Regions from separate parts of the Faecalibacterium sp. IP-3-29 genome, predicted to be linked through region 1. Evidence: predicted binding sites of a transcription regulator. Region 1 holds the regulator's gene; each other region holds the start of a gene.
The links. The regulator HrcA, encoded in region 1, represses chaperone genes, less so after heat shock. The targets are predictions, from matches to a motif close to TGTTAGCACTCNNNNNNNNNGAGTGCTAACA.
Positions count from the first base shown of each region.

Region 2: htpG (molecular chaperone HtpG) is a predicted target of HrcA. The motif match lies at 3,858-3,888, and genes of this name have one in related genera.
Region 3: MTP40_RS05780 (Hsp20/alpha crystallin family protein) is a predicted target of HrcA. The motif match lies at 4,910-4,940, and genes of this name have one in related genera.
Region 4: MTP40_RS06090 (co-chaperone GroES) is a predicted target of HrcA. The motif match lies at 3,373-3,403, and genes of this name have one in related genera.

Region 1 covers NZ_CP094471.1:2,844,675-2,852,648, forward strand. The annotation lists gene MTP40_RS13675 (HAD family hydrolase) at 1-821, shown strand, start outside; gene dnaJ (molecular chaperone DnaJ) at 1,009-2,178, opposite strand; gene dnaK (molecular chaperone DnaK) at 2,295-4,124, opposite strand; gene grpE (nucleotide exchange factor GrpE) at 4,227-4,856, opposite strand; gene hrcA (heat-inducible transcriptional repressor HrcA) at 4,853-5,926, opposite strand; gene MTP40_RS13700 (stage V sporulation T C-terminal domain-containing protein) at 6,112-6,654, opposite strand; gene MTP40_RS13705 (Fic family protein) at 6,762-7,814, opposite strand; gene MTP40_RS13710 (sensor domain-containing diguanylate cyclase) at 7,917-7,974, opposite strand, start outside.
Region 2 covers NZ_CP094471.1:1,906,714-1,914,687, forward strand. The annotation lists gene MTP40_RS09145 (ABC transporter ATP-binding protein/permease) at 1-2,591, shown strand, start outside; gene MTP40_RS09150 (HD domain-containing protein) at 2,713-3,219, opposite strand; gene MTP40_RS09155 (hypothetical protein) at 3,256-3,687, opposite strand; gene htpG (molecular chaperone HtpG) at 3,975-5,903, shown strand; gene MTP40_RS09165 (5-bromo-4-chloroindolyl phosphate hydrolysis family protein) at 6,003-7,118, shown strand; gene MTP40_RS09170 (galactokinase) at 7,258-7,974, shown strand, end outside.
Region 3 covers NZ_CP094471.1:1,190,012-1,197,985, forward strand. The annotation lists gene MTP40_RS05750 (sodium-dependent transporter) at 1-88, opposite strand, end outside; gene MTP40_RS05755 (LysR family transcriptional regulator) at 205-1,101, shown strand; gene MTP40_RS05760 (alpha/beta fold hydrolase) at 1,303-2,118, shown strand; gene MTP40_RS05765 (Crp/Fnr family transcriptional regulator) at 2,264-2,929, opposite strand; gene MTP40_RS05770 (ATP-binding protein) at 3,029-3,748, shown strand; gene MTP40_RS05775 (pyruvate kinase) at 3,789-4,745, opposite strand; gene MTP40_RS05780 (Hsp20/alpha crystallin family protein) at 5,074-5,538, shown strand; gene MTP40_RS05785 (DUF6019 family protein) at 5,709-5,900, shown strand; gene MTP40_RS05790 (pentapeptide repeat-containing protein) at 5,942-6,151, shown strand; gene MTP40_RS05795 (M15 family metallopeptidase) at 6,415-7,227, shown strand; gene MTP40_RS05800 (M16 family metallopeptidase) at 7,247-7,974, shown strand, end outside.
Region 4 covers NZ_CP094471.1:1,265,984-1,273,957, reverse strand. The annotation lists gene MTP40_RS06100 (serine/threonine-protein kinase) at 1-868, shown strand, start outside; gene groL (chaperonin GroEL) at 1,322-2,962, opposite strand; gene MTP40_RS06090 (co-chaperone GroES) at 3,011-3,295, opposite strand; gene MTP40_RS06085 (PD-(D/E)XK nuclease family transposase) at 3,535-4,356, opposite strand; gene MTP40_RS06080 (diacylglycerol/lipid kinase family protein) at 4,447-5,427, opposite strand; gene MTP40_RS06075 (ATP-dependent Clp protease ATP-binding subunit) at 6,096-7,974, opposite strand, start outside.

The DNA.
Region 1 (7,974 bases):
TCCGCTTGATCGCATCCGACATGGATGCCACCCTTCTGGACGAACAAAGTCAGCTCCCGGCAGACTTTGAAGAGACGATCCATGCACTGGCAGAGCTGGGCATCCGGTTTGCTCCTGCCAGCGGCAGACCGCTCTATACGCTGGAAGCCATGTTCCCCACCTTACAGGATGAGCTTGTTTTCATCGGCGACAACGGCGGTGCCATCCGCTGGAAGGGGCAGAACCTCTTCACTTCGGAGATGTCTCCGGAAGGCTGGCGGGCGCTGAACCGCCTGACCCGGGAGCAGGGCGATATTGCGGTTCTCTGCGGTCTGGAAAGTGCCTATGTGGAGCGGCCGTTCGCCGTCCACGATGCCGTGCTGCGGCATTTCTACACCAAGATCGAATATGTGGACCGGCTGGAAGATGTCGCCGCCCCTGCCGACAAATTCACCATCTACCTGCCACAGCACAATGCGCAGCAGGCCTACGATACGGTCTATGCCAGTCAGCGGAGCATCTACTCCGTAGCCGTTGCCGGTGAATGCTGGGTGGACATCATGAATCCCGGTGTCCACAAAGGTGCCGCCCTGCAAACGCTGGGGCAGCTGTGGGGCCTGCCGTCTGAGAGCATAATGGCCTTTGGCGATACCTACAATGATGCCGAGATGCTGCAGACCGTCCGCTATGGTTTTCTGATGGAAAACGGCAGCGAACCGCTGCGCCAGAAGGTTCCTTTTCTGGCCCCTTCCCACCGGGAAGCCGGTGTCATGCAGGTCTTACACCGTGTTCTGGCACAGAACGGTTGTGTCTGTCCGGAGGATTTTGTCCCGGCACATTAAATCCAAGCATAAAAAATGGAGCTGTTACACATCTCGTGTAACAACTCCATTTTTGTTTAGCGTGCTCACCCTCTCCGTCTTTGCTTCGCAAATCCACCTCTCCCGAAGGGAGAGGCAAGTGCTCTTGGCTCCCCCTTTGGGGGAGCTGGCGAGCGTCAGCGAGACTGAGAGGGCGAGGCCGCCAATCTTATGCAAACATATCCTTCAGCTTCTTGAAGAAGCCCTTGCGCTTTTCGTAGTTCTCCTCTTTCAGGGTGCCCTCAAACTTCTTCAGGGCATCGCGCTGGGCCTTGTTCAGCTTCTTGGGGATCTCTACCTCGCACTTGACGTACATATCGCCCCGGCCGCGGCCGTTCAGATACTGGATGCCCTTGCCGCGCAGGCGGAAGGTGGTGCCGCTCTGGGTGCCTTCGGGCACGGTGTACTCCACCTTGCCGTCAATGGAGGGCACGGTGATGCTGTCGCCCAGAACCGCCTGGCTGTAGGTAATGGGCACCGTGACCCAGACATCATAGCCGTCGCGCTGGAACACCTCGCTGGGCCGGACCGTGACCATCACGATCACATCACCGGCAGGGCCGCCGTTGGCACCGGCATCGCCCATGCCGCGCAGTGCAAAGCTCTGATCATCGTCGATGCCCATGGGGATGGACACCTCCAGCGTTTTCCTGGCTGCAGTTTTTCCGCTGCCGTGGCAGACCTTGCAGGGGTTCTTGACCAGCTTGCCCTTGCCGCCGCAGCGGGAGCAGGGCTGCTGGGTCTGCATCACGCCAAAGGGAGTGCGCTGCTGCCGGATGACATAGCCGCGGCCGCCGCAGTCCGGGCAGGTCTCGGGGCTGCTGCCGGCGGCGCAGCCGCTGCCATGGCACTCCGTGCACTCCTGCTGGCGGGTGATGGTGATGTTCTTCTTGCAGCCATGCACGGCCTCATCAAAGCTCAGGGTGATCCGCACACGGATATCCTGACCCTTGCGGGGGGCGTTGGGGTTTGCCTGACGGGCAGAGCCGCCAAAGCCGCCGAAACCGCCGCCAAAGATATCACCGAAGATATCGCCCAGATCGACTCCATCGCCGCCAAAGCCGCTGAAGCCGCCCGCGCCGCCGCCGTTCTGGGCTGCATAGCTGGGGTCCACACCGGCAAAGCCGTACTGATCGTACAGCTGGCGCTTCTTCGGGTCCGAAAGCACCTCGTTGGCTTCATTGACTTCCTTGAACTTTTCCTCGGCATCCTTATCGCCGGGGTTGTAGTCCGGGTGGTACTTCATGGCCAGCTTGCGGTAAGCCTTTTTGATCTCCGCATCGGTGGCCGTTTTGGGTACTCCCAGCACTTCGTAGTAATCGCGCTTTTCCTGTGCCATAACCATACCTCTATAAAACCAGCAAAGGCCGCCCCGGCAAAACCGGAGCGGCTTTTGCTTTTATCCGGCACGCCTGCCCGCCGGTTTGGCCGGGCATCTGCCGTTTGTGTCAGAACTTAGACTTCCTTGAAGTCAGCGTCCACAACGCCGTCATCGTTGGGCTTCTGCTGGTTGTTTGCGCCAGCATCGGGGCCGGGCTGTGCGCCTGCAGCCTGCTGGGCAGCAGCGGCAGCCTGATACATCTTCTCAAAGACATGGCTCAGCTCATCCTGCTTTGCCTTGATCTCATCGATGGAACCGGACTGAACAGCGGTCTTGAGGTCGGCCAGCTTTGCCTCAGCTTCGCTCTTCACGTCAGCGGGCATCTTGTCGCCGTTCTCCTTCAGCATCTTCTCAGTCTGGAACACCATCTGATCAGCGCCGTTGCGGATATCGACCTCTTCACGCTTCTTCTTATCATCGGCAGCAAACTGCTCAGCTTCCTTCACAGCCTTGTCGATATCTTCCTTGGACATATTGGTGGAAGCGGTGATGGTGATGTTCTGCTCCTTGCCGGTGCCCAGATCCTTCGCGCTGACCTTCACGATGCCGTTTGCATCGATATCGAAGGTGACTTCGATCTGAGGCACACCACGGGGAGCCGGAGCAATGCCATCCAGGTGGAACACACCCAGGCTCTTGTTGTCACGGGCAAACTCACGCTCGCCCTGCAGAACGTTGATCTCAACAGAGGGCTGGTTATCAGCAGCAGTGGAGAACACCTGGCTCTTGTGGGTGGGGATGGTGGTGTTGCGGTCGATGATCTTGGTGCACACGCCGCCCAGGGTCTCAATGCCCAGGCTCAGCGGGGTGACATCCAGCAGCAGCAGGCCCTTGACATCGCCCTGCAGAACGCCGCCCTGGATGGCAGCGCCCACAGCCACGCACTCATCGGGGTTGATGCCCTTGAAGGGCTCACAGTTCAGTTCCTTCTTGACTGCATCGTAGACAGCGGGGATACGGGTGGAACCACCGACCATCAGGACCTTCTTCAGGTCAGAGGGACGCAGGCCTGCATCCTGCAGAGCCTTGCGGACAGGGGTCATGGTGCGGTCGACCAGATCAGCGGTCAGCTCATTGAACTTTGCGCGGGTCAGGGTCATATCCAGATGCTTGGGGCCGGTAGCGTCAGCAGTGATGAAGGGCAGGTTGATCTGGCTGCTCATTGCGCTGGACAGCTCGATCTTTGCCTTCTCAGCAGCTTCCTTCAGGCGCTGTGCGGCCATCTTATCCTTGCGCAGGTCGATGCCGTTCTCGTTCTGGAACGCATCTGCCATCCAGTCGATGATGCGCTGGTCGAAGTCATCGCCGCCCAGGTGGGTATCACCGTTGGTGGCCAGAACCTCGGTCACGCCGTCGCCCATCTCGATGATGGAGACATCGAAGGTGCCGCCGCCCAGGTCGTAGACCATGATCTTCTGGTCCTCTTCCTTATCGATGCCGTATGCCAGAGATGCGGCAGTGGGCTCGTTGATGATACGCTTGACGTTCAGGCCGGCAATGGTGCCTGCGTCCTTGGTTGCCTGACGCTGGCTGTCGTTGAAGTATGCAGGAACGGTGATGACTGCATCGGTGACAGTCTCGCCCAGATAAGCCTCAGCATCTGCCTTCAGCTTCTGCAGGATCATAGCGCTGACCTGCTGGGGAGTGTACTCCTTGCCGTTCAGGGTCACCTTGTGGTCGGTGCCCATATAACGCTTGATGGAAGCCACCGTGTTCTCAGGGTTGGTGATGGCCTGGCGCTTTGCGACCTGACCCACCAGACGGTCGCCGGTCTTGGTGAAGCCGACAACAGACGGGGTGGTGCGTGCACCCTCAGAGTTTGCGATAACAACGGGCTCGCCGCCCTCCATAACAGCCACGCAGCTGTTGGTAGTACCAAGGTCGATACCAATGATCTTACTCATAATGAAAGCTCCTCTCAAATTCAGAACGTTTTTTGTTTATATGATGCTCAAATGTTACCAAGCGGATGTTATATTTGAAAACCCTTGCGGGGTCTTGCAAAATCACTCTGCCACAACAACGGTGGCATGGCGGACGATCTTATCGCCCAGCTTGTAGCCCTTCTGGTAGACCGTGATCACGGTGCCGCTCTCCTGCCCATCGGGGGCGGGGATCTGCTGCACGGCATTCATAAAGTTGGGGTCAAAGGGCTTGCCCAGCGCCTCGATCTCCTCCACATGGAGGACACTCAGCGCCTTGGCGGCTTTGTCCAGTGTCATGGTCACGCCCTTCTTGTAGTTCTCGTCGGTGGTGGGGGCGTTGGCCGCCATCTCCAGCGTATCCAGAATGGGGATGATCTGGTTCACGGCAAAGGACACGCCGTCGTTGAACTTCTGGTCAGCCTCACGGGTGGAGCGCTTGCGGTAGTTCTCATACTCGGCGGCCATCCGCAGCAGCTGATCCTTGGCCTGATTGGCATTCTTCTCAGCCGCGTCCAGCTTTGCCTTCACGGCCTCCAGCTCCCGGGCCTTCTTGTTGAAGAAGCCATCCTTTTTCTTGGGGTCTGCCGCTTCAGCGTTCGTCTCGGGAGCCGCTGCCTGCTCAGGTGCAGTTTCCGGGGCGGCCTGCTCGGCGGTGTTGGGCTCCACGGCAGGTTCTTCTGCCTGCGGGGTCTTTTTTGTTTCTTCGCTCATTCCAGGTCCTCCTTATAGATCACAGTCCGCCGGGGTGCGGCTGCCTGCGGGGTATCTTTTCGTTTGCCGCTCATTCCTTCGCCAAGCTGGTCGGCAAAGGTGTGGAGCAGCGGCATCAGCTTCTGGAAGGGCATCCGGGTGGGGCCGATGAGGGCCACGGAGCCCCAGAGGCCTCCGCCCACCAGATACCGGTCACTCACGATGCACAGGCCAGGAATCTGAGGTTCCAGATCCTCGCCCAGCAGGATGCTTTCGCTCTGCTCTGCCGGGGGTGCAATGAGGGCGGCGGCCTGCTCTTCGTCGTTCAGCAGGCTCAGGATGCTGCCCACCTTGCCGTCCAGCTGGGGCCAGTCCAGCAGGTACTGCTCACCACCCAGATACACATGGGGCTGGGTGGAATCCTGCAGGATGGCGGCGGCGGCGCTGATCACCGGCACCAGCTCCGGGCTGATCTGACTGCACAGCTCTGCAAGGAGCCGGGGCGACAGATCAACAGGAGCCACAAAGGTCAGGTTCCGGTTGAGCAGGGCGGCAAGCGCCGCTGCATTTTCCCGGGAAAGACCGGTGCGGACCCGCGCCACACGGGTGCGGACATAACCGGCAGTGGTCACAGCCAGCACCGCTGCGGCGCTGCGGCCCACCTGCACCACCTCGTAGTGGGCGATGCAGAGATCCTCAGCACAGGGGGTGCTGACGGCGGCTGTGCAGCCGCTGATGGCGGCCAGCGCCTTGGCGGCACCCTGTGCCAGCTTTTCCGGCTCATGGTCAAGGCTTGCGAACACCGCGTCCACACGGGCGCGGGTCACACGGTCCAGCGGCTGGTCATCGGTGAGAAGATGATCCAGATAATAACGGTAGCCCTTGGCACTGGGGACACGGCCTGCGCTGGTGTGGGGCTGCTCCAGCAGACCCAGCTTGGTCAGCGCGGCCATCTCGTTGCGCAGCGTGGCACTGGAAACTGCCATATCAAAGTAGTTTGCCAGCACACTGCTGCCCACGGGCTCGCCCTCGAGGCCATACAGCGCAACGATCGCCTGCAAGACACGCTGTTTGCGTGCATCCATCGTCATAGCGCCTGCCTCCTTCGTTCGCTTTTTGTTCTTTAGCACTCCTTCTTCCTGAGTGCTAAGACCATTATATCCAATTTTGCGGCGCTGTCAATAGCTTCTCAGAAAAGTTTTGAAAGATTCATAATTCTGTCATAAAGGCCGCACAAAAAAAGAGCCGCCCTGCGGCGGCTCTCCTATATAATAGATCATTCCTCCATCTGCTTTGCCAGAAATGCCGCCGCCACGTTCACCGCCTTGAGCTGGGCGGCATCGGGCTGGGCAGTGCGGTCCTCCGTAAGCAGGCCCACACTGCCGGTGACATCCCCCGCCGCAATGATGGGCACAGCGCACAGCAGCGCCCGGGGTGAGCCCTCACAGGGCAGCAATGCCTTTTCGGGGCTGCCATCGCTCTGGTAGGGCTTGCGGCTGTCCATCAGCTTTTCCAGCGGCTGGCTCACGCTGCGGTCTGCCAGATCCCGCCTGCCCGCACCGGATGCCGCCAGAATGCGGTCCCGGTCTGAGACAAAGGCCGTCAGGGCAAAGCACTTGCTCAGCACATCCACATACTGGGCCGTTACCCCGCTCAGTTCCCCCATGGGCGAATACTTTTTGAAGATGACCTCGCCGTCCCCTGTTGTGAAGATCTCCAGCGGGTCTCCCCTGCGGATGCGCTGGGTGCGGCGGATCTCCTTGGGGATGACCACCCGCCCCAGCTCATCGATGCGGCGCACGATGCCGGTTGCTTTCATAAGGTTCCCTTCCTTTCCATGTTCCGGTTTTGCTTCCAGATTTCTGTGAAGTATGGTTATTCTGTGGAAACAGGAAGGGAATTATTCATTCAGCTCCGGCCGGAGCCTTACCTGCGCACATACTGCGTCTTTCTACCCGCGCCGATCCTCTCCAGAACGCCCTCCTCTGTCAGTTTTTTCAGCGCGCTTTCAATCGAGCTTGTACCAAAGCCCGGGCAGGCCTCTGCGGCCTCCTGTTTTGTAAAGGCTCCCAGCCTTTCCATCGCATAACTGCGCACTCGTTCGTACGCCGTCACGCGCTTCTGTCCCCCGCCAACCAGATCGACCCGCTGCTCAAAATCCTGATAACAGGAGCAGATCACCGCCAGCATATATTTGATGAACGGTGTCGGGTCATTTTCCTCCTCATGCCAGTGCTGATCAGCCTGCGCCAGTGCTGCATAGTACTCATCCTTAGTCTCTGCAATTGCTTTTTCAATGCTGATGTACTGCCCCACAACATATCCATTCTGATACAGCATCAAAAGGGTCAGCAGCCGGCTCATTCTGCCGTTACCATCATTGAAAGGATGGATACAGAGAAAATCCAAGATAAAACAGGGGATCAAAAGCAGGGGATCAACGAGTTCTCTATGCAGCACATCCTGATAAGTGCAGCAAAGTGCCTCCACAGCACCCGGTGTCTCGTATGGTTCCAGCGGGCGGAACAGCACATGGCGTTCCCCGCTGGGAAGGGTCATATCGATCTCATTGGGTGTAGTCTTAAAATGTCCTCGATAGGTCAAATTCGTATATTTCAGCAGATCACGGTGCAGTTGCAGGATGTACCCCGGCTCTACCGGAATATAGGCATAGTTCTCGTGGATGAGATTTAAAACATTCCGATATCCCAATATCTCCATTTCGTCCCGGTTACGTGGAGTCGTTTTATCTTCAACCAGCTGTTTCAGGCGCGCATTGGTCGTGATGATCCCTTCGATCCGATTGGAGGACTCTGTACTTTGGATCTTTGCGATCTCCACCAGCCGCTCCAATTCAGCGGGCCTTTGTTTCAGATATAGTTCCTGCCGCCCCTTGCATTCATGGATCTTCGCAACATAAGACAAGACCTCATTATCCCAGGAGTATTCTGCAATCTTTTTATAATCAAATGTACGCATGATTCACCCATTCCTTCTCCCAGCCCGTTCTTCCTTCTCCCAATTATACGCTCATTTTGGGAGAAAGCACAAGAAACTGGGAGAAATCTTTTATCGTTCTCGTCACTCGCAGCTCCTGCCGGAGCGCTGCTTATCCTCATACATCCGGTGGTCGGCCAGG
Region 2 (7,974 bases), 940 kb from region 1:
TCACCCACAACCCGGAGCTGGCCCAACAGTACGCTACCCGCATCGTGAACCTGAAGGATGGTGTCATCCGCTCCGACACCGCCCCCTACAAACCTGACACCGCTCAGCTTGCCCCTGCCGTTCACAAGAACATGGGCCATTCCTCCATGTCGTGGTGGACCTCGCTGACCCTGAGCTTCAACAACCTCTGGACCAAAAAGACCCGCACCCTGCTCACGGCCTTTGCAGGCTCTATCGGCATCATCGGCATTGCGCTGATCATTTCCCTGTCCACCGGTGTCAACCAGTATATCGCTGATATGGAGCGGGACACCCTTTCCGAGTACCCGGTGCAGATCCTGCGCAGCGGCATGGATCTGACCAGCCTGCTGTCCGCCGACCTGCCCGGCCAGACCGCCGCCCCCGACCTCGGCGAAGGGATGGTGCCGGTGCGCCAGCTCGTGACCCAGATGGTTTCCGGCATCACCTCCAACGACCTGAAGAGCCTGAAAACCTACCTTGAGAGCGATGCCTGCAGCATCGGGGAGAGCGTTTCCTCGGTGGAGTATTCCTATAATGTCCAGCCTCAGATCTACCGCCAGGACCCGGACGGCAGCATCCGGCAGGTGAACCCGGATTCCTCCCTTTCCGCTCTGGGCATCAGTTCCACCAGCTCGACCAACAACATGATGGCCAGCATGATGAACACCAGCGTGTTCTACCAGCTGCCCGCCAGCGATGCCCTGTATCATTCCCAGTACGAGGTCAAGGCAGGCCGCTGGCCCGAAAACTACAACGAGTGCGTTGCCGTGCTGGGTGCGGATGGTTCCATCACCGATTATGCCCTTTACGCGCTGGGCCTGCGGGACAACGCCGAGCTGGACAAGATGATCCAGCAGTTCGCCCAGAACCAGAATGTGGATGTGCCCGAAGATTTCAAGACCTACCGGTACAGCGATTTTCTGGGCCGCACCTTCAAGCTGGTCAACGCGGCCGACCGCTACCAGTACGACGATGCCCACAGCACCTGGGTGGACAAATCGGACGACAAGGCCTTCCTGCAGGAGCTTGTGGCCAACAGCGAGACCATGACCATCGTGGGCGTGGTGCAGCCCAGGGAGAACGCCTCCGCCGCCATGCTTTCTTCCGGCATCGCCTATCCCGCCTCCCTGACCCGGCACGTCATGGACACCGCCGCCCAGAGCAGGCTGGTACAGGATCAGATTGCCGACCCGCAGACCAATGTGCTGAACGGTGAGCCCTTCGGCACCGGGCAGACCGCTGCCGTGGACATGGCTTCCCTCTTCTCCATTGACACCGACCAGCTCGAGAGTGCCTTCCAGTTCGACCCCAGCAAGCTGGATCTTGACCTGAGCGGCGCGTTCGACCTGAGTGATGGTTCCGTAGATTTTTCCTCCCTCATTGACCCGGACAGCTTCCAATTTGATCTGACCGAAACGCCCGGCATCGACATGAGCGCCCTGACGGACGTGTTCGCCAACATGGACATTTCCATCCCCGCCGACAAAATGCAGCAGCTGGCCCAGAAGGTGATGACCGGCTACAAGGATTACATCATCGGCAACGGCATTCTGGGGCTGGACAAGATCGGTTTTGACCAGTATCTTGCCAGTGACCAGTTCCAGCAGCTGATGAAGGATTCCATGGGCACCCTCATCGATACCGCTGCCCTGCAGGAGCAGTTTACTGCCGCCATGCAGCAGGTCATGGGCAGCGTGATGGCAAACTTCTCGGAACAGATCGCCGCCGAATTGCAGACCCAGCTGGGCGCTGCCATGGAGCAGGCCATGGGCCAGATCAGCACGAATCTGCAGAGCCAGATGACCGAGCGCTTCTCCTCTCTGGGCAGCCAGATGGAAAGCGCGCTGAAGATCGACGCAGATGCGTTCCGGAATGCCATCCGGTTCAACATGACCGAGGACGATCTGGCGGAGCTGATGAAGTCGAACATGATGTCCACCAGCGCCACCTATGAAAGCAACCTGCAGTCCCTTGGCTATGCCGGCGAAGACGACCCCAGCCAGATCAGCATCTATCCGCTGGACTTCGAGCAGAAGGCTGAGGTCCTCAACGTGCTGGACAGCTACAATGCCGCCATGCGTGAGCAGGGCGCGGAAGACAAGGTGATCCAGTACACTGATGTGGTGGGCACCCTGATGACCTCCGTGACCAGGATCATCAACATGATCTCCAACATGCTGGTGGCCTTTGTCTCCATCTCGCTGGTGGTCTCCTCCATTATGATCGGCATCATCACCTATATCAGCGTGCTGGAGCGCCGCAAGGAGATCGGCATCCTGCGTGCCATCGGTGCTTCCAAGCGGAACATCTCCGAGGTGTTCAACGCCGAGACCTTCATCATCGGCCTGTGCTCGGGCCTCATGGGCATCGGCCTCAGCAGGCTGCTGCTCATTCCGGGCAACATGCTCATCCAGAAGATCGCCGTCGGCACCAGCGTAGTGGCCGTTCTGCCCTGGAAGGCCGCTGTGGTGCTGGTTGCGCTGGCAACTGTGCTGACCATTCTGGGCGGCTTCATCCCCGCCAAAACCGCTTCCCGCTCTGACCCTGTCAAGGCTCTGAGAGCAGAATAAGATCACTTTTTCAAAGAGGCTGTTGCACAAGCCCCAGCAAAAAAGACCAGAGTTGTTTCGCCAAAAGGCGTTACAACTCTGGTCTTTTGCTTTCTTTCATGTGAACAGTGCGGCGGCTTCTTTACCACTCTTCTTCGTCAGCGCCCACCCTTGTGCGGCGGAACATGCTCTCCACAATGGCGCAGTATTTATCCGCCAGACAGACGATGACCGCCTCGCGGCAGGTCGGGATATGGCGGAAAGTCAGGGGCCACATGTGGCTTGCAATGACGTTCTGCTCCTTTTTGGTAATGCCGAACACCCGCTGTGCGTTCACACAGGCAGACCCCGGGTGGGAAAAGCCGTGCATCTCAAACAGATGCCGCAGGCCGTGGAAAGAGCCCTGCTTGTGCCAGTCATAGAGATAGAAATCGTGGAGGAAGGCCCCCACGGCCAGCGTGGTCTCATCGGCTCCCAAATGGAAGCGGTGGTTGATCCAGCAGCTGACCACGACCACATTCTTGCAGTGCTGGTAGGTGGTCACATCACCGTGCTGGATAAACTCACGCATTTCCTGCACCTTGGGGTGATGGTCGTACTGTTCCAGAATAGCGGACAGGCGCTCCCGTTCCGTTTGTGAAAGCTGCATGGAAAATTCCCTTTCTTTTTGTCAGAAACGCCGGGCTCAGCTCCGCAGCTGAACCGGGTTGGAGCTGCCGAAGTTCTCAGCGGCCGAAGGATTTTCGCGGGTCAGGCTCAGGTCCACCAGATACTGCTTGCCGTCGCCCAGCGCCTCCAGCTCGGCCAGCTTGGCCTCGGCAGAAGCCTTGTCCGGGTACCACTGGATGAGGAAGAAGTTTTCCTCCTCCACACCGTAATACAGCCACTGGCCGTCTGCCCGCAGCAGGTCGTCCAGATGATCCACCTCATCGCCATCGGTCAGGCCCAGGCCCTCCTCGGCGTAGACATTTTCAGGTTCCACCTGCAGCACCTCAATGACCTGAATGGCGCTCTGTAAGTATTCATCCTGCGAAATGCTCTTGTCCGAGCGTTCCCAGCCCGTCAGGAATGCCTGCATCAGCAGGTTCTTCACGGAGATCTCCGGCTTCATTGCCATAACATATTCCTCTTTCCTCGTTTGTTTCCGCTGACCAGTATACGCTAAAAATTGTGAAAGGTCAACTATTTCTTTATGAATTTTTTGTAGCAACGCACAAAAGGCATTTTGTTCCAGTTCATTTCTGAACTTTTTATGAAACCCCTTGATTTTTGACCCGCATCGGTGTATATTAGCACTCGAAAGATATGAGTGCTAAGAAGATGCAGTATCAGCTGCTTCTTCTGCATTGCCGCTCCTTTTGCGAGGGGCCGGATCTGAATACTGTACAAAAGAGGTTTTGTATTATGGCGAAGAAAGAATTTCAGGCTGAAAGCAAAAAACTGATGGACATGATGATCAACTCCATCTACACCAACAAGGAGATCTTCCTGCGTGAGTTGATCTCCAACGCTTCGGATGCCATCGACAAACTTTATTATAAGAGCCTGACCGATCCTTCCGTGGGCATGAACAAGGGCGATTTCCGCATCCTGCTCACCCGCGATAAGGACAATCGCCTGCTGACTGTCTCCGATAACGGCATCGGCATGACCAAAGAAGAGCTGGAGCAGAACCTGGGCACCATCGCCCATTCCGGCTCTCTGGACTTTAAGAAGGACAACAAGGACGAGAACATCGACATCATCGGTCAGTTCGGCGTAGGCTTCTACTCCGCCTTCATGGTCGCCGACAAGGTCACCGTCATCTCCAAGGCATACGGTGCGGACGAGGCCTGGCAGTGGGAGTCCAGCGGTGCTGACGGCTACGAGCTGACCCCCGCTGAGAAGGAAACCGCCGGTACCGACATCATCCTGCACATCAAGGACAGCACCGATACCGACAATTACGAGAACTTCCTCGACGAATACGGCATCGTGGCCATCGTCAAAAAGTACAGCGACTATGTGCGCTATCCCATCCAGATGGAGCGGGAAAAGAGCCGCCAGAAGCCCGAACCCGATCCCAAGCCCGAGGACTACAAGCCGGAGTGGGAGACCTACACCGAGCTTGAGACCCTGAACAGCATGGTGCCCATCTGGAAGAAGCAGAAGAGCGAGGTCACCGATGAGGAATACGCCAGCTTCTACAAGGATAAGTTCAACGATTACTCCGACCCCGCCCGCGTCATCGTGAGCCGCACCGAGGGCACCGCCAACTACAACGCCCTGCTGTTCGTGCCCAGCCATCGCCCCTATGATTTCTACACCAAGGAGTATGAGAAGGGTCTGGCTCTGTACGCATCCGGCGTGCTCATTATGGAAAAGTGCGCAGACCTGCTGCCCGATTACTTCAGCTTCGTCAAGGGCATTGTGGACAGCCAGGATCTGAGCCTGAACATCAGCCGTGAGATGCTGCAGAAGGACAACCAGCTCAAGCTGATCCACAACGCACTGGAAAAGAAGATCAAGAACGAGCTGCACTCCATGCTGGTCAACGACCGCGAAAAGTACGAGGCATTCTGGAAGGAGTTCGGCCGCCAGATCAAGTTCGGCGCTTACTCTGATTACGGGATGCACGCCGAGCTGCTGCGTGACCTGCTGCTGTTCTGGTCTGCCAAGGAGCAGAAGATGGTCACCCTGCAGGAGTATGTGGACAAGATGCCTGCCGAGCAGAAGTTCATCTACTTTGCCGCCGGTGATTCCACTGACCGTCTGGCAAAGCTCCCCGCCGCCGAGCTGGTTCTGGACAAGGGCTATGATGTCCTGCTGCTGACCGAGGATGTGGATGAGTTCTGCCTGCAGATCATGCGCAGCTACCCCCGCAAGGATGCCGAGGGCAAGGACGGCACCGTGGAGTTCAAGAACGTCAACAGCGGCGATCTGGGCCTTGAGACCGAGGACGAGAAAAAGGCCGCTGAGGATGCCACCGCCGAGAACAAGCCTCTGTTTGATGCCATGAAGGACGCTCTGGACGGCAAGGTCAAGGAGGTCAAGGTCTCCACCCGCCTGAAGGATCACCCTGTCTGCCTGAGCGCCGACGGCCCCCTGTCCATCGAGATGGAGAAGGTGCTCTCCAAGCAGCCCGGCAGCGAGGGCGTGAAGAGCGACAAGGTGCTGGAGCTGAACATCAACCACCCCGTGTTCGCCGTGCTGAAGGCCGCACAGGAGGCCGGTGATACCGACAAGGTCAAGAAATACAGCAGCCTGCTCTATGCACAGGCACAGCTGATCGAGGGCCTGCCCGTGGATGATCCCGCCGCTTACGCCGAGGCCGTTTGCAGCCTGATGAAGTAATTCCCTTTCCCACAAATAAATTACCCCCTTAACAAAAGGGCCGTGCTCCGCTATAATAAAGTGGAACACGGCTTTTTTATTTTAGGAGGATTCTGCCCCATGGAGCCCAGACGCAGCAAACATTTTCTTGCCCACATTCCCACCATTGCCCTGCTGGTAGTATTCGCCATGTCGCCCTGGCTGGGCATTCTGTTCTTCATCCTGCGTGCCATCGACCGGGATGCCGAGAAAAAGGAGCAGGAGAACGCGGAATATTCCAGCGATTTCCGTTCCCAGGACACCGGTGCCGGTCAGCCGGCCCGGGACACTGAGCCGGTCTACGGCCACGATGTGCCCACTGCCGAGCAGCAGAACGCCAAAAAGTGGCACAAGACCCTGACCAGCCTCTGCACGGTGTTCGGCGGCATCTTTCTGGTGGTGGGCCTTGCAGGCCTTGCCGATATCATTGACATGTGGGGCTACTGGTTCGACTGGGGCGAGTTTCTGACCGCGCTGGCCCAGACCATTGGCGGCGGCGCTGCGCTGGCCATGGGCCTGCGGATGAAGCAGGCCCGCAAGCTGGAGCGCCAGCTGGACAAGATCGTTGGGACCCGGGATAATATCCCGCTGGACGAACTCTTTGCAGCCGCGGGCATTGATGCCGACAGGGGCCGCGCCGCCGTGGAGCGCGCCATCGACCACGGCTATTTCGGGGCCGATGCCTATATCGACAACCGCACCGGCACGCTGGTGGTGCGGGGCGCTGCGCCCCAGCCGCCCAGACCCGCCGAGCCCGCACCCGCACCGGCTCCCGAGGATCAGTATGCCGCCCTGCAGCGCCAGCTCCGGCAGGCCAACGATGCCATCCCCGACCCGGTGATGACGGCCAAGATCTCCCGGCTGGAGGATGTCAGCGCCCGCATCTTCGCACTGGCAAAAAAAGACCCGGACAAAAAAGCCCAGCTGCAGAAATTTATGGATTACTACCTGCCCACCGCGCTGAAGCTGCTGAATACCTACGCCCAGCTCTCGGCACAGGATGTGCAGGGCACCAACATCACTGAGGCAAAGCAGAGCATTGAGCGGAGCATGGATCTGCTCATCACCGCCTTTGAAAACCAGCTGGACAAGCTGTTTGCCTCCGATGCGCTGGATGTTTCCACCGACATTGCCGCGCTGGAAGGGATGCTGAACCTCGACGGGCTCACCGGCGGCGATTTCGCGCCCCGGAGCTGACCGCCGGAACTGCGTTGACCTTTCATCCAGATGCAACAATAATACATGGTCTTTTCTCGACAGAACCGATATTATAGAATCAGAAGAACGGGCCCTGGCCCTTTGAAGAATCATTCACCTATACAAGGAGGAACGCGCCATGATGAAGCCTATTTCTGTCTGGAAGCAGGAGCTGGCGGGCGGCACCCATACCGCCCGGCTGGCCTCCCTCTACTGCTGTTCGCCGGAGCAGACCGCTGCCCACGCCGCACGCTATGCGGCAGTGCTGGACGGGCTGGAAGCTACCTTTGGTGCCCACACCGAGGCCGGACTGTACAGCGCCCCGGGCCGCACCGAGATCGGCGGCAACCACACCGACCACCAGCATGGCCGGGTGCTGGCCGGCAGCGTGAACATTGACATGATCGCTGCCGCTGCCCCCAACGGCCTGAACCAGCTGCGTGTGCAGAGCGAGGGCTATGACCTGTGTGTCATCGACCTTGGCGACCTTGCTGCCCGCAAGGAGGAAGAGAACACCACCATGGCCCTGCTGCGGGGCGAGTGCGAGGCCTTCAAGGAGCGGGGCGCTGCCCTCTCCGGCTTGGACGTGTACATCTCCTCCAATGTGCCCAAGGGCAGCGGCGTTTCGTCCTCTGCCGCCTTTGAGGTGCTGATCGGTGTCATCCTGAACGACCGCTTCATGGCCGAAAAGGTCTCCCCCATCGCCATTGCGCAGATCGGCCAGTGGGCAGAGAACGTCTACTTTGGCAAGCCCTGCGGCCTGATGGATCAGATGGCCTCCAGCGTGGGCAACATTATCACCATCGACTTTGCCGATCCTGCCCACCCCGATGTGGAGCCAGTGCAGGTGGATTTC
Region 3 (7,974 bases), 1.3 Mb from region 1:
GCCACAGGTTGCCGACACCCACCGCACTTCCGGCGGCAGCAAGGACAAATCCGATTTGTCCGGAGAAACTGCTTGCTTTCTTTTCCATGATTCTGAAACTCCTATCCGTATTTCCTATTGTAATATAGGATAACATGGAGTATCATATCAGTAAACAGAATAAAATTACTACGACATATAAATTTTACTTATGGAGTATTTGAGATGCGGGAACAGAAAGACCGATACGAGATATTCTTGAAAGTGTGCGAAACGGGCAGTTTTTCCAAAGCAGCGGAGGCATTGAACTATACCCAATCCGGCATCAGCCAGATGATGGCGGGGTTGGAAGAAGAACTGGGCGTGAAGCTGTTCGCCCGCATCAACCGGGGCGTGACCCTGACCGACAACGGGACACGTCTTTTGCCCTACATCCGGGAACTGGCCAACCAGAAGAACCGGCTGCGGCAGGCGGCGTTCAATATCAACCACAAGGTGGAGGGCAAGCTGCGGGTGGGCAGCATTTCCAGCATCACAACGCTCTGGATGCCGGAAGTGGTGCACTATTTCAAGGAGAACTACCCGAAGGTGAGTATAGAGATCCTGGACGGCAACTATGATGAGATCCGGGAATGGATCATCCATGGGCAGGTGGATTGCGGTTTCCTCTCATCCATTGTGGCAGACGACCTGAAATTCTACCCGCTCTGGGACGACCCGTTGTGTGCCGTGTTCCCGGAGGGGCATCCACTGGCTGCACGACCCAGCGTAACGCTGTCGCAGCTGTTTCAGTATCCGCTCATCATTGAAACGCCCGGCTGCGATAACGATATCCAGCACCTGATGCTCAAGTGCCCGGTGAAGCCGAACATTTCTTACAGCTTCCGGGACGATACCCTCATCATGGCGTTCGTGCGCAGCGGGCTGGGCGTGACCATCTCGCAGGAGCTGGTGATGCAGGCATTCGGCTGCCCCGGGGTAGTGTCCCGTCCGCTGGAGCCTGCCTGCTGCCGGACGCTGGGGCTGGCGTTTTCCAAAACTGCCAGCTCGGTGGTGAGCCGGACGCTGCTGGAATATCTGAAATCCACACGGCAGCAAAAGGATACACCGCAGATAAAATAAGAACAAATAGAGGAGAATGGTATAAGATAGAGTGAATATCAGGATGACTCCATAACGAAAGCCCGTCTGCGCTGCCACATATCGTGGCTTGCAGACGAGCTTTTTTGTTTGACCGGAGAAAAATTACCATAGCTCTTTTACAATGCGGTTTGGTGTGGTATACTGAACTTGACAACTTGGAAGTTACGGGAGGAAAGCTCAATGGAGGAACGGACATATCAGACCCGTTGCGGAACGATTCACTATTGGGTGAGTGTGTCAAACCCGGATACAATTACTCTTGTTTTTCTGCCGGGATTGACTGCGGATCATCGACTGTTTGATAAGCAGATTCAGTATTTCGAGAGCAGGTATAATGTTATCGTCTGGGATGCGCCGGCACAAGGTTCCTCATGGCCGTTTCGATTTGATTTTGATCTGTTCGATAAGGCAAAATGGCTGAACGATATCTTAAACCAAGAAGGAATCACAAAGCCTGTCATTGTTGGGCAGTCTATGGGTGGATATGTGGGACAGGCTTATGCGCAGCTTTACCCAGACAAAATGACGGGTTTTGTCTCCATTGACTCTGCACCGCTGCAACGAAGCTATGTGACGGCAGTTGAAATTTGGCTCTTGAAACGGATGGAACCGGTATATGCTCACTATCCGTGGAAATGGCTCCTGAAATCGGGGTCGGAAGGTGTTGCCACGTCTGATTACGGTAGAAACCTCATGCGTGAAATGATGCTAACCTATGACGGAAATCAGAAACGCTATGCACAAATTGCCGGACAAGGTTATCGCATTTTGGCAGCGGCCATGGAAAAGAATCTGCCGTATGAGATCAAGTGCCCGGCTTTATTGATATGCGGCACACAAGATCACGCAGGTTCGTGTATACGGTACAACAAAGCATGGCATCGCAATACGAAAATTCCTTTGACGTGGATAGAAGGAGCAGGACACAATTCCAATACAGACAAACCCGAACAGGTGAATCGTTTGATAGAGGGATTTATTGCTGATATTTTATAACAGATAATTTCCATTAGTCGACCAACAAAATCAAACCATCCCTTCAGCGGACAGCCTCAAAATGGTTGTCCGCTGTTTTTATGCCTGGACATCCCGGCAGGGGAAATCTGCCCGATAAAACCGCCCATGGCGGCGCATGGAGCGGTCAACGGGTCAACAGCTCAAAATGGTTCCGTTTGGTGATCAGCAGCCCTTCCCTTTGCAGCTTGGAAAGCTCCACCGACATGGCGGCACGCTCCACGCAGAGAAAATCCGCCAACTGCTGACGGTCAAAGGGAATGTCAAAGGAAAGGGAGGACTGCCGGATGGATTCGGCAGACAGGTAGGACAGCAGTTTTTCCCGAGTAGTGCGCTTGCTGACATGGGTGATCTTATCGTTAAAAAGCAGTATTTTGTTTGCCAGAACGCTGACCAGATTGCGGATGAGTTTCTGGTGATGGTCGCAGGCGGTGGGGCAGGAGGTGAGCAGCCGCTTGACGTTCAGCAGCAGAATTTCGCAATCCTCCTCTGCCACCACGCTGATGTTCAGGATGGCACCGGGGGTGGCGGCGTAAGGTTCGCCGAAAAAGTCTCCGGTATTGCACTTGGACAGGATGTTGCGGTGTCCCCAAAGGTCCTCCTGGATCACAAGGGTGGAGCCGGACAACATAAGCCCCATGACCTCTGTGGAATCTCCGGCGCGGAAAATGTAGGAGCCCCGGGGCCGGGTGATTTTCGCTGCACTGACACAGTGCAGGATAGACAGGATCTCATCATCGGTAAGCCCGGTAAAGAAGGGGCAGTTCCGCAGAACAGGCAGATATTTTTGCATAAAGTCTCTCCTTGTTTGAATTCAAACATACAAGTTGCCTTTAGTATACTATAATAAGGATGCAAATGCAAAAAACACCCACAACAGGAGAGTATAGATATGATTCGGAAGATTATCCATATTGACGAAGATAAATGCAACGGCTGCGGCTTGTGCGCAACCGCTTGCCACGAGGGAGCCATCGACATCATCAACGGCAAGGCAAAGCTGGTGCGGGAAAATTTCTGCGATGGCTTTGGCGACTGCCTGCCGGGCTGCCCCACCGGTGCCATCACCTTTGAAGAGCGGGAAGCCCCTGCCTACGACGAGGCGGCGGTGCAGGAGAACAAAAAGAAAAAGGAATTGCAGGAGAAGATGAAGCACCTGCACGAGGGCGGTTGCCCCGGCTCCCGGATGCGGATGCTGGAACAGTCGGAGGCTGCCGAAAGCGCAGCTGCTGCCCCCGTGCAGCCGGTTTCCCGCCTGCGCAACTGGCCGGTGCAGATCAAGCTGGCACCTGTCCATGCGCCCTACTTTGAGGGCGCAAAACTCCTGATTGCAGCGGACTGCACGGCATACGCCTACGCCAATTTCCATCAGGAGTTTATGCGCGGCAAAGTGACTCTCATCGGCTGCCCGAAGCTGGATGCTGTGGATTACAGCGAAAAGCTCACCGAGATCCTGCGCAGCAACGACATCCAGAGCGTGACCATCCTCCGCATGGAGGTGCCCTGCTGCGGCGGCTTGGAGATGGCAGCGAAAAAGGCACTTCAAGCCAGCGGAAAGTTCATTCCGTGGCAGGTGGTCACCATTTCCATTGACGGAAAAATTCTGGACTGAATGCGGCAACACAGATCGACCGAGTGTCTTTGACTTTGGGTTATTCCAAGGCGGTGCGGGCAGTGCGCACAAGATACTCCATGGCCTCCACCGGGTACTGCCCGGCGGCGGTCTCCCCGGTGAGCATCACGCTGGAAGCGCCGTCTGCTACGGCGTTGTAGATGTCGCTGACCTCGGCGCGGGTGGGGACCGCCCGGCTGCACATACTGTCCAGCATCTGGGTCACCACCATAAAGGGCACCCCGGCAGACCGGCAGACCGCCGAAAGCTGTTTCTGGCACCGGGGCAGCTCCCACAGGGGCATGGCGTTGCCAAGGTCCCCGCGGGCAATGACCACTTCATCCACAAGGGGTAGGAACTCCGGCAGGGCCTGTACCCCCGCAAGGCTCTCGATCTTGGCAAAAATGCGGATCTGCCCGGCCCCGGCCTGTTCCAGCGCCCGGCGCAGGGTGCGGATGTCCTCAGCCCCCCGCACGAAGGGCAGCATCACCCCGGTAACGCCGCAGGCTCCCGCCAGCTGCAGGTTTTGCAGGTCCTCCTCCGTCAACGTGGGGGAGGCCACCGTCAGCCCCGGTGCCGCAAGGCTTTTGCGGCTTTGCAGGGTGCCGCCCCGTACCACAGTACACTGCAGGGCAGCGCCATCGGCTTCGGCCACCTGCACAAGGAGCCTGCCGTCGTCCAGCAGGAGGTTCTGGCCCGGCCGGGCTGCATGCACCAGCGCCGCCGGGCAGGGGACACCCCCTTGCCCCAGCCGGAGGCTCTGGCCTGGTTCCAGCACAAGGGGCTGGGGCAGCGTGCCAATGCGCAGCTCCGGCCCCTGCAGGTCGATGAGCAGCTGGGGGATGCCCACGGCGTGGATGATATCCAGCCAGTCTTTGTGGGCCGAAAGGGGCCCGTGGGAAAGGTTCATGCGGATGCCCGTCATGCCAGCTTCCACCATGCGCTGCAAGGTCTCCAACTGGGCACAGGCGGGGCCGATGGTACCATAAAATTCCAAAAAAATCACCCGGTTTCGTTTTTTCTTATTGTAACACGGAATGGGACCGTTGAAAAGTGCCAAACCAGGCGGCAACGAAAAAAGGCGTGACAGCCCGCCCCAAAGGGGAAAACGGGGAGAGCCAGAACCAAGAAATTGTTGCAAAAGTATTATTTTTTCGTGAATATTAGCACTCTGCTATTGACACTGCTAAAAAATGGTGCTATAACAGTGGCGTGCTCAGGAGGAAGGGCAAAAGGAGAGCCGCAAGGCTCCCCGGAAAGCCTTTCCGAGTGGACGCTTCAGATTTTTTGCCCCGACCCGAACGCCGGGATTGGAGGAATGATTTATGCTTATGCCGACTGTTTTCCATGAAAACCTGTTCGATGATTTCTTCGATCCGTTCTGGAATGACGCTGCACTGGAACGTATGATGAACCGTGAGGCTCGTGATACCTTTGGTAAGCGCGGTGCAAACATGATGAAGACCGATGTCAAACAGACGGACAACGGCTACGAAGTAGCTGTTGACCTGCCGGGCTGCAAGAAGGAAGACGTTCAGATGGATCTGAACGACGGCTACCTGACCATTCAGGCAGTGCGCAGCCACAGCAATGACGAAAAGGATCAGAATGGCCGCTATCTGCGGCGCGAATCCTTCTCCGGCACCTGCGCACGCAGTTTCTACGTGGGCGATGTGAAGAAGGAGGACATCCACGCAAAGTTCGAGGATGGTGTCCTGCACATCGAGCTGCCTGCTCCTCAGCAGACGAAGGCTTTGCCTGAGAACCCGAATCTGATTGAAATCGAGTAAAATGCCGGTCGTGTGTGCCAAGTCACACACGCACATAAAGTGGCCCCGGAGAGCTGCAACAAGCTCTCCGGGGCCATTTTTGTTTCCTGGTATCTTTTCCGCAGAGAGAAATCATGGTATACTGAGAACGACAACTCGGAATTTATGAAATCGGAGGCATTGATATTATTATGTGGAATGAACTAGGAATCAGCGGTGGAACCGCAATCGTTATTTTAATTGCGCTGTATTTTGTTATCAAGTGGGCAGTGAAAAATGGTATTAAAGAAGCATACAGTGCTATCACCGGAAAGAAAACTGATGAAGACATCAAAAACGAAAAAGAACTGAAAGAGCTTGGATTGGATTCAGAAAATCAATAACTTCTGATTTATCAAAGAAGAAAACTGAGATCGTGGGTTCCATGTTTGCCAAGTGCGAGATGCAGATGGTGAATTTCATGGGCACAGAGCTGCACGAAACGGAATTTTACCAGTGTGATCTGCGGAAAGCCGACTTCCGGGATGCCACAGGCTATAAGGTGGATATTCTGGGCAGCCGCCTGAAAGATGCAAAATTTTCGCTGCCGGAGGCCGTGAATCTGCTGGCAGATCTGAAGATCAAGCTGTCCTGAACGAGTCCTCTGCCACGGTAGCCGGTCACCCTCTCCATTGACGGGAAAATTCTGAATGGAGGAAAGCGCTTTAACGCGGGATTTTTATAACCCCCAAAGGGAGTTCTGTTCGGACGTTCGTCCGTAACGGAACTCCCTTTTTTGAAAGACACAATTTTTTAACATCCCTTTCCGTTTACACCCCGGCGAAAGAAGTGTATAATAAAATAATGTAATTGTGCGGCTGTGCATTGCGAAATGATGTGAGAAGGGAACCGATATCGATGAACCAAAACAAGCAAGCGCCCCGGCGGAGGATGACCCGGCGGGAGTGGAGGATCCGGCGCTGCCTGCGTCTGGCACGGAACTGGGCCGTGTTTCTGGCGGCCTGCGGCGCGGCTGTTGCCCTGATGACCAGCGGCATTTTATGGCTGCTGCCCAAGGCCCACGCCCTGATCGCGGGGCCGGAGGCCTTTGTGGCCAGAAACTACGATGGCACCGAATACCAGCTGAACCTTGCCGATGCCCGGCTGGTGCTGGTGAACGGCAATCTGCCGCTGGACGCAGAGCCTGCCCCGGCCCTTGCGGTGGCGGATGATGCCACGGGCCAGCAGCTGGAAGCGGAAGCCGCAGAGCAGTACCGCGCCATGGCGGCAGCTGCGGCGGCAGACGGTGTCACGCTGGAACTGGTGACGGGCTATCAGGATGTTTCCGCACGGGAAGCGGCCTTTGATGCTGGGAAGCAGGTGTATCTGGAAAAGGGGCTTTCCGAAGGGGAGGCAGCGGCCTATGCCGCCAGCGTCTGCCCTCCGGCCAATGCCAGCGAGCAGGCCACCGGCTATGCGGCGGACATCCTCAGCCCGGACTGCACCGAAAAGACCACCCGCTTTGCCGATACCCGCGCCTACGAGTGGCTGACCGCCTACGCTGCGGAGTATGGTTTTGTCCTCCGCTGGCCGGAGGAGCGGCAGGCCGCCACCGGCATGATATACGAGCCCTGGCACTGGCGCTATGTGGGGGTGGAAAATGCCCTCGCCATCCGCGCGTCCGGACTCTCGCTGGAGGAGTTCCTTGCGCTGGAGCGCACAAAGCTGTAACAAAAAAGGAGAACGACTGTTGAGACGAACCGAGATCGCGCCCGGGGTCCATCTTTCCTGGGACCCGGCGCAGAAATTCAACCGCTGCCGGATCAGCATCCACTTTGCGTTTCCGGCACGGCGGGAGACGGCAACCGCTCACGCTCTGCTGCCTCTGTTGATGGAGCGGGGCTATGCGGATTGCCCGGATATGACCCAGATGACCAAAAAGCTTGCCCGGCTGTACGGCGCGGACCTGACCGTGGATGCCCGCCCGCTGGGTGCAAACCACAACCTCTGCGTCAGTGTGACCGGCATCAAGGACCGCTTTGCACTGGAGGGCGAGGCCCTGACCCGGGAGTATGCCGCGCTGGCGCTGGGCACGGCGTTCCATCCCTATTTTGTGGGCGGTGTGTTTGACCCGGAGGCGGTCACCATCGAAAAGCAGATGCTGAAAAAGGCGCTGGAGGATGAGATCAACGAAAAGCGCATCTACTGCCAGCGGCAGGCCAACCGGGAGTTCTTTGGGAGCAGCCCCGCCGGCATCCGGCAGGAGGGTTATCTGGACGAGGTGGACGGCCTGACCCCGGAAACGCTGACAGAGGCTTATCGTGAGATGCTCCGCACCGCCAGCATCGAGCTGCTGGTGCTGGGCTGCGGGGAAGCGGAGACCGAGCAGGTGAAGCAGGCCCTCCTGGAAGAGCTTTCCCACATCGGGCGGGCCCCGCTGCCATTGTGCGAGAACCTTGCCATGCCCCGGCAGGATGC
Region 4 (7,974 bases), 1.4 Mb from region 1:
TGAAGTAAAGACAGGCTATCTTCAAATGGAATATGTTGATGGTACCACCATTGACAAGTTTGAACCTACTCCATGGGGAAAAGATTGGAATGACATATTTCGAGAAGTAATATCAGCTTTTGAATATCTCGAACAACATAATATATTGCACAGAGATATCCGACCAGCAAATATTCTTATCGACAAAAATGAAAACGCTAAGATTATTGATTTCGGATTTGGAAAGCATTTAGAGAGTACAAGCAAGGATGAAAACAGCATCGTACTCAATTGGCCTGCTACGGAAATGCCAGATGAAGTAAAATTGAGTGGAGACTATAATGAGCAGACAGAAATTTATTTCGTAGGAATATTGTTTGAACATCTTCTCAAGGAAGATACTCGGGATTTTCAGTTTCATCATATCATTGAAAAGATGGTAAAAGTAGACCCTCACCAACGATATGTATCTTTTCATGATATCACGAATGATATATCGGCCGGTGTAATGAGTCAAATAAACTTCTCAAACCGTCAAAAAGAAATATATCGTCATTTTGCAGATATATTGTCGAGCCACATCAATCACTATCTAAATAAATATTCTCCAATCAATAATATATCGGTTACATTATCAAGATTGGAGGAGTTCATTAAATCTTCTTCTTTAGAGTATTATGTTCAAAATAATACGAAGTTGATTGACTGCTTTATCTCGTGCGATTATAATTACAACGCCCAAAGAGATATAGATGTCCAATCTGTAATAGATTTCTATAAAATGGTAACAAGTCTTTCCCCCAGCAAGCAAAAGGTATTGTTTGATAATATTTACGGTCGCCTCTCAACAATTAGCGTACAAATTAATGACGATGAACTTCCTTTTTAACATCTAGTTCTTTTGAGCCAACAAAGAAAACTTGGGTCGAACAATTCACATTAAAACAAAATCCCACGATTTGCAGGCAGGCAAGTACTTGTAAATCGTGGGATTTCTTTTTATACCATCTTAAAATGCTCCAACGCATCCACAATGGCATTCTCTTTTTCCTTCAGACACTTGGGTTGTTTGGCATTTTAGGATTTTGGCTTATTGTATCCCTACCTTTGTTCTTCGTCAACAATAAAGCCGCTGACAGTCTGCCGCTCGCAGAATCCATCAGTGGGTTTCATGAGTCTTCAAATCCCCTAGACACAAAAAATCGGCACCCGCTTTTCAGCGAGTGCCGATTTTGTTACCCTATAGCGCGCTTTGATTTTTGGCGTAAGTGGCGTAAGTTTGGCGTAAATCCGCTTTTGCGTGCTCCAAAAATCAAGGATTCATGCGGTTTTCAGGCAGTTATTAGTACATGCCGCCCATGCCGCCCATGTCACCACCGGCTGCGGGAGCAGCAGGGGGTTCGGGCAGGTCAGCGACCAGGCTCTCGGTGGTCAGCACCATCTCAGCAACGGATGCTGCGTTCTCCAGAGCGGAACGGGTGACCTTGGTGGGGTCAACGATGCCGGCGGCGATCATATCCTCAACAAAGACCTCGTTCTGAGCGTCGAAGCCGTAGTTGGGCTTGTTGGCAGAAACGATCTTGTCGATGATGACGCTGCCTTCCAGACCGGCGTTCTTGGCGATCTGGCGCAGAGGTGCCTCCAGAGCCTTCAGGACGATCTTGGCACCGGTGCGCTCGTCGCCTTCCAGCGTGTCGCACAGGGCGCGCACAGCGGGGATGGCGTTGATGGGAGCGGTGCCGCCGCCAGCGACAACGCCTTCCTGAACAGCAGCCTTGGTTGCGTTCAGAGCGTCCTCGATGCGCAGCTTCTTATCCTTCATCTCGACCTCGGTAGCAGCACCGACCTTGATGACTGCAACGCCGCCGGCCAGCTTTGCCAGGCGCTCCTGCAGCTTCTCACGGTCGAAATCGCTGGTGGAAGCCTCGATCTGGTTGCGGATCTGTGCAATGCGGGCTGCAATGGCATCCTTATCGCCTGCGCCGCCCACGATGGTGGTGTTCTCCTTGGTCACCTTGACCTGACGGGCATGGCCCAGCATCTGGACGGTAGCGTCCTTCAGCTCATAGCCCAGATCAGCGGACACAACGGTACCGCCGGTCAGGGTAGCGATATCCTGCAGCATCTCCTTGCGGCGGTCGCCAAAGCCGGGAGCCTTGACAGCGCAGACGTTCAGGGTGCCGCGCAGGCGGTTGACGATCAGGGTGGACAGAGCCTCGCCCTCGATGTCCTCAGCCACGATCAGCAGCTTCATGCCGTTCTGCATGACCTGCTCCAGCAGGGGGACCAGATCCTGGATGACGCTGATCTTCTTATCGGTGATCAGGATGGCGGCGTTGTCCAGAACAGCCTCCATCTTGTCGGTATCGGTGACCATATAGGGGGTCAGGTAGCCGCGGTCAAACTGCATGCCTTCCACGATCTCGTTGTAGGTCTCGGCGGTGGTCTTGTTCTCCTCGATGGTGATGACACCGTCGGAGGTGACCTTCTCCATAGCCTCGGCGATCAGGCGGCCGATCTCGGGGTCACCGGCAGAAATGGTGCCGACGCGGGCGATATCGTTGCTGTCCTTGACCTTCTGGCTGTGGGCCTTGATGGTCTCAACAGCCTTGGCAACAGCCTTGCTCATGCCGCGGCGGATATCCATGGGGTTGGCACCGGCGGTAACGTTCTTCATGCCCTCGGTGACCATGGCCTGTGCCAGAACGGTTGCGGTGGTGGTGCCGTCGCCTGCGGCATCGTTGGTCTTGGTTGCGACCTCACGCACCAGCTGTGCGCCCATGTTCTCGAACTCGTCCTTCAGCTCGATCTCCTTGGCAATGGTCACGCCGTCGTTGGTGATGACGGGTGCGCCGAACTTCTTGCCCAGCACCACGTTGCGGCCCTTGGGGCCCAGGGTGATCTTCACGGTATTTGCCAGGGTATCAATACCGGCACACAGTGCCTTGCGGGCATCCTCGCCCTGCTTGATCTGTTTTGCCATAATCAAATCGCTCCTTCAAAGCTCAAATTTCAATTTCAGAGGGGAAACTTACTCCACGATGGCCAGAATATCGCCCTGACGCACGATGGTGCACTCCTCGCCGTCCACCTTGACCTCAGTACCGGAGTACTTGCTGGTCAGGACCTTATCGCCAACCTTCACGGTCATCTTGACTTCGTTGCCGTCCACGATGCCGCCGGGGCCAACAGCCACGACCTCAGCCACCTGGGGCTTCTCCTTGGCGCTGCCGGTCAGGATGAGGCCGCCCTTGGTGGTCTCCTCGACTTCAACGGCCTTGATAACAACACGGTCTGCAAGAGGAATGATCTTCATAGTTCTTGCCCTCCTATAATAAAATATAATGAAAACTTTTTTGGCACCTTCGGCCCGTTTCTGCCGGGCTTCCGGTTGTTTAGCACTCCTTTTCTCTGAGTGCTAAGTGTATTGTACTCATCTCAGGGGTAAAAATCAAGGGTTTTCTCAAAATTTGTTTGTTAAGAATTTATGACAACGCAAAAGCGCCCGGATATCGTATTTTTTCGTTGCGATACCCGGGCGCTTTTTCTCCTGTTTCAACCTGCTTTCGGCGTGAGCCATTCCTCCACCTTCTCGGTGCTGTACTCCACCATATCAGCGATCTCCTCAATGGAGTATCCCTTTCGGTACAATTTCTGTGCCATCATTCTGGCCTGTTCTTCCCGGCCTTCCGTATAGCTTTCCACTCTCAGGTCTTCCATCACTTTACACATTTCGCTCACTCCTTTCGGGTTTTCTTTCAGATAGCGTGTTCTCTCTGCCAGCAGTTCAAAATTCATTTCATCCGCGCTGGTGCAATTGAAATCGTGCATCAGCCTGCCGATCTCTGAATCATCCCGGTATTCCCCATTCACATACAGGATATGGGCACCATCATTGAACGGGCGGTTCAGCGTCAGATTCATGTTCTGGATCGTATAGACCGGCTCGCCAGCCTTGTAGTAATCATTTTCCGTGATGAAAATAACATAGGTATCCGGCAGTTCTTTATAATCCTGCTTTTCGTCCAGATTTTCCACGTCCATCACACTGGAATGATATCTTGCCCGGTGCGGGTCTGCGCCATTGTCCGCGCGCTGGACCTCAATGTCATACTTCTTGCCCGCACTGTCGGTTGCATAGGCATCCAGACAGATTGAACGCGCACCGGTCACTCGCTTCATATCAGCCTGTGTCTCGCATTTTGTCAGGATCAGATCAGGCTTTCCGGTAATGATCCGAAGCACCAACTCTGCCAGCGGAAGATTTTCCTTAAAGAGCCCTCGCATAAAGGTATCATCCATAGGGCGAAAGCTGCGCAGACGGTCAAGGTCTTCCTGATGCCGCTTTTCTTTTTTCTCTGCATCCGACCAGTTCATAGCCCCATCCCTCCTGCTTTTTCCAAACATCTTCTTACGGGTTCATCTTATCATAGAATTCTTCATAAATCAAGCGTATTTCTGTAAATTTTATACCACGGCGTGTTTCGCCACAAACCGCTCATACGCCGGGGCGGGCAGGAGGATGCGGCCGCTCAGGGGGCGCAGAACAGCCTCCACCGCATCACAGGGGGCGCACTCGCCGTCGGCGGTGGCAACGATAGGGCCGCGGCCATCGGCGGGGCGCAGCGCCACCCGCCGGGCACGGCGGTAGAGGAAGTAGGGCTTTGCCTCCTCGGTGAGCTGGCCGTTCACAAAGTGCCGACCGCTCTTGTACATCCCCAGCAGCTTGGCAATGGTCAGCCGCCCCACCCTGCGGACGATCATCACGTCCAGCCAGCCGTCGGCGGGGTCGGCCTCGGGGGCGGCAAGGAAGCCGCCGCCATAGGCCCGGCCATTGCAGATGGCGCACATCAGGCAGTCCACGGTCAGTTCCTCGTCATCGATGGTAAAGGTGACCCTGCGGCCGATGTGGCCGCAGAGCTGCTCCACAATGGAGAGCAGGTAGGACACCTCGCCGCCGCACAGGGGGATGCGCCGGAACTTGGGGATGCCGTAGGCCACCTGCGCGTCCAGACCCGCCGCGCAGATGGTGGCAGACAGGCCCAGATTGGTCTCCAGCAAGTCGATGGTCACTTCCCCGCCCGCCAGCTGGGCATCGAGGTCGGTGAACTCTGCCCGGGTGCCGTAGGTGCGCAGGAAGTCGTTGCCGCTGCCGTAGGGCAGGCAGCCCACAGCGGCGTTGGCAAAGCCCTGCACGCCGGTCATGGCTTCCATGAAGGTTCCGTCGCCGCCCGCTGTCCAGATGCGCAGGCTGTCCCCTGCCCGCGCGGCCTCCTGGGCTGCGGCACGGGCCAGCTCCCGGGCGTGGCCCGCATATTCGGTGGTGTGGATGGTATAATCCGCCTCGCTCCACCCGGCCCGGGCGGCAGCGGCTCTGATCTGCGGGATGAGCTGGACAGTGCAGTCCTGCTTGCCCGCAGCGGGATTCAGTAAAAACAAATAGCGCATGGTTTCCTCCTTGGGGCGTTTCGCTTTCTCTATGATAAACGAAAACGCCGGAGGATGCAAGGGGGATGATCAACCCCACCGTCATTGCTTCGCAATGCCACCGCCCCTAATAGGGGCGGCCTTGGCAAAGAGGATAGGCTTTACGCCATGCCAAGGGCCCCCCTACTAGTGGGGGCTGTCGCCGCAGGCGACTGGGGGGTTAAGTCCGTAAGCTGCTGCTGGAGTCAAACCCCACCGACATCCCTACGGGATGCCACCGCCCCTAATAGGGGCGGCCTTGGCAAAGAGGATAGGCTTTACGCCATGCCAAGGGCCCCCCTACTAGTGGGGGCTGTCGCCGCAGGCGACTGGGGGGTTGAGCCGGGAGCGACTGCTGGAGTCAAACCCCACCGTCATCCCTACGGGATGCCACCGCCCCTAATAGGGGCGGCCTTGGCAAAGAGGGCAAGCTTTACGCCATGCCAAGGGCCCCCCTACTAGTGGGGGCTGTCGCCGCAGGCGACTGGGGGGTTAAGTCCGTAAGCTGCTGCTGGAGTCAAACCCCACCGTCATCCCTGCGGGATGCCACCGCCCCTAGTAGGGGCGGCCTTGGCAAAAAGGCAGGGTTTTACGCCATGCCAAGGGCCCCACTATTAGGGGGGCTGGCACGCGGAGCGTGACTGAGAGGTTTAGCCGATGGTTTGCTCTACTGCTTCCCCCTCTTCCAACACGATTGCCCCATCCACCGTGCAGTCGGCGGTCCAGTGCTGGCCGGTGTGGGCCGTGCCGGAGGCGATCTGGTTGGCGAGGGCCTGTTCCACGGCGCGGTCCACCTGCCGCCGCAGCTCCCGGGCCCCATAGGGCGAGCGCGCCCTTGCGGCCAGCACTGCCCCCACCCGGGGCGTATGGGTCAGCTGATACCCATTGCGGGCGGCACGGGCTTCCAGCTGGCCCAGCAGCTTCTCGGCGATGGCACACAGGCTGTCCTCTGCAAGGGGACGGAACACGATGAGCTCATCCAGCCGCCCCACCAGCTCGGGCCGGAACCACTTCTTGGCTTCCTCAATGGCCTGGGCCGACTGCTTCTCGAACACGGCTTCGCTGCCCGCTGCAAAACCCAGCGGGGCGCTCTGCCCGGCCAGAAAGCGTGCCCCCAGGTTGGAGGTGAGCAGGACGATGGTATTGCGGAAATCGGCCTTGCGGCCCATGGCATCGGTGAGCTGGCCGTCCTCCAGGATCTGCAGCAGGATATTCTGGATATCCGGGTGGGCCTTTTCGATCTCGTCAAAGAGCACCACGCTGTACGGGCGGCGGCGGACGGCTTCGGTGAGCTGACCGCCCTCATCGTGGCCAAGGTAGCCCGGAGGCGCGCCCAGCAGGCGGGCCGTGGTGTGCTGCTCCTGATACTCCGACATATCGAACTTGAGCAGGGCCTTCTCGCTGCCGAACCAGCTGGCGGCAAGGGCCTTGGCAAGGGCGGTCTTGCCCACGCCGGTGGGCCCCAGAAATAGCATGGCTCCCATGGGGCGGCCCGGCTCCCCCAGCCCGGTGCGGCTGCGCCGGATGGCCCCGGCCACCGCCGCCACGGCCTTCTGCTGGCCCACGATCTCGGCGTTGAGGCGGGATTCCAGCTTGTCCAGCCGTTCCCGCTCCTTCTCCCCCACCCGCTCCACGGGCACGCCGCTGGCCTGCGCCACCACCCGGGCAATGTCCTCCCGGGTGAGGGTGGGATCTGCTTTCCCCTCCCGCTCGGCGCGGATGCGGGCAGCGGCACAGGCCTCGTCCACAAGGTCGATGGCCTTATCGGGCAGGAAGCGCCCCGGCAGGTACCGCACAGAGAGCTCCACGGCCTCCCGCAGCGTCTCGGGCGGCAGATGCACGCTGTGGTAGCGCTCGTAGCGGGGGGCAAGCCCCTCCAGGATCGCCGCGGCCTGCGCCGGGGTGGGCTCCTCGATCTGCACCCGGCCAAAGCGGCGCTCCAGTGCGGCATCTTTCTGGATATGAGTGCGGAACTCCTGATCGGTGGTGGCCCCGATGAGTTGCAGCTCCCCCCGGGCCAGCACGGGCTTCAGGATGCTGGCCGCATCAATGGCTCCCTCTGCCGCGCCTGCTCCCACGATGGTGTGGAACTCGTCCACAAACAGGATGGCGCTGCCGTCCCGCACAAGCTCCTCCAGAAGGGTCTTGAACCGCTCCTCAAAGTCGCCCCGGTACTTGGTGCCCGCCACAAGGCTGGCCATATCCAGCGCCAGCAGCCGCCGCCCCTGCAGCATCCGGGGCACGTTCCGGCTGGCGATGCGCTGGGCAAGGCCCTCGGCAAGGGCCGTTTTGCCCACGCCCGGCTCCCCCACCAGACAGGGGTTGTTCTTCTGGCGGCGGCACAGGATCTCCACCATCCGGTCCAGCTCCGCATCCCGGCAGAACACCGGGTCCAGCTCGCCGTCCACTGCGCGGCGGGTCAGGTCGCGGCAATACTTATCGCTGGCGCGGCTGCCCCGGGGCATGGCGCTGGCCCGGGGCGTACCGGGCAGGATGAACTGCCCCGAGATCTGGCGGCACTCCCGCACG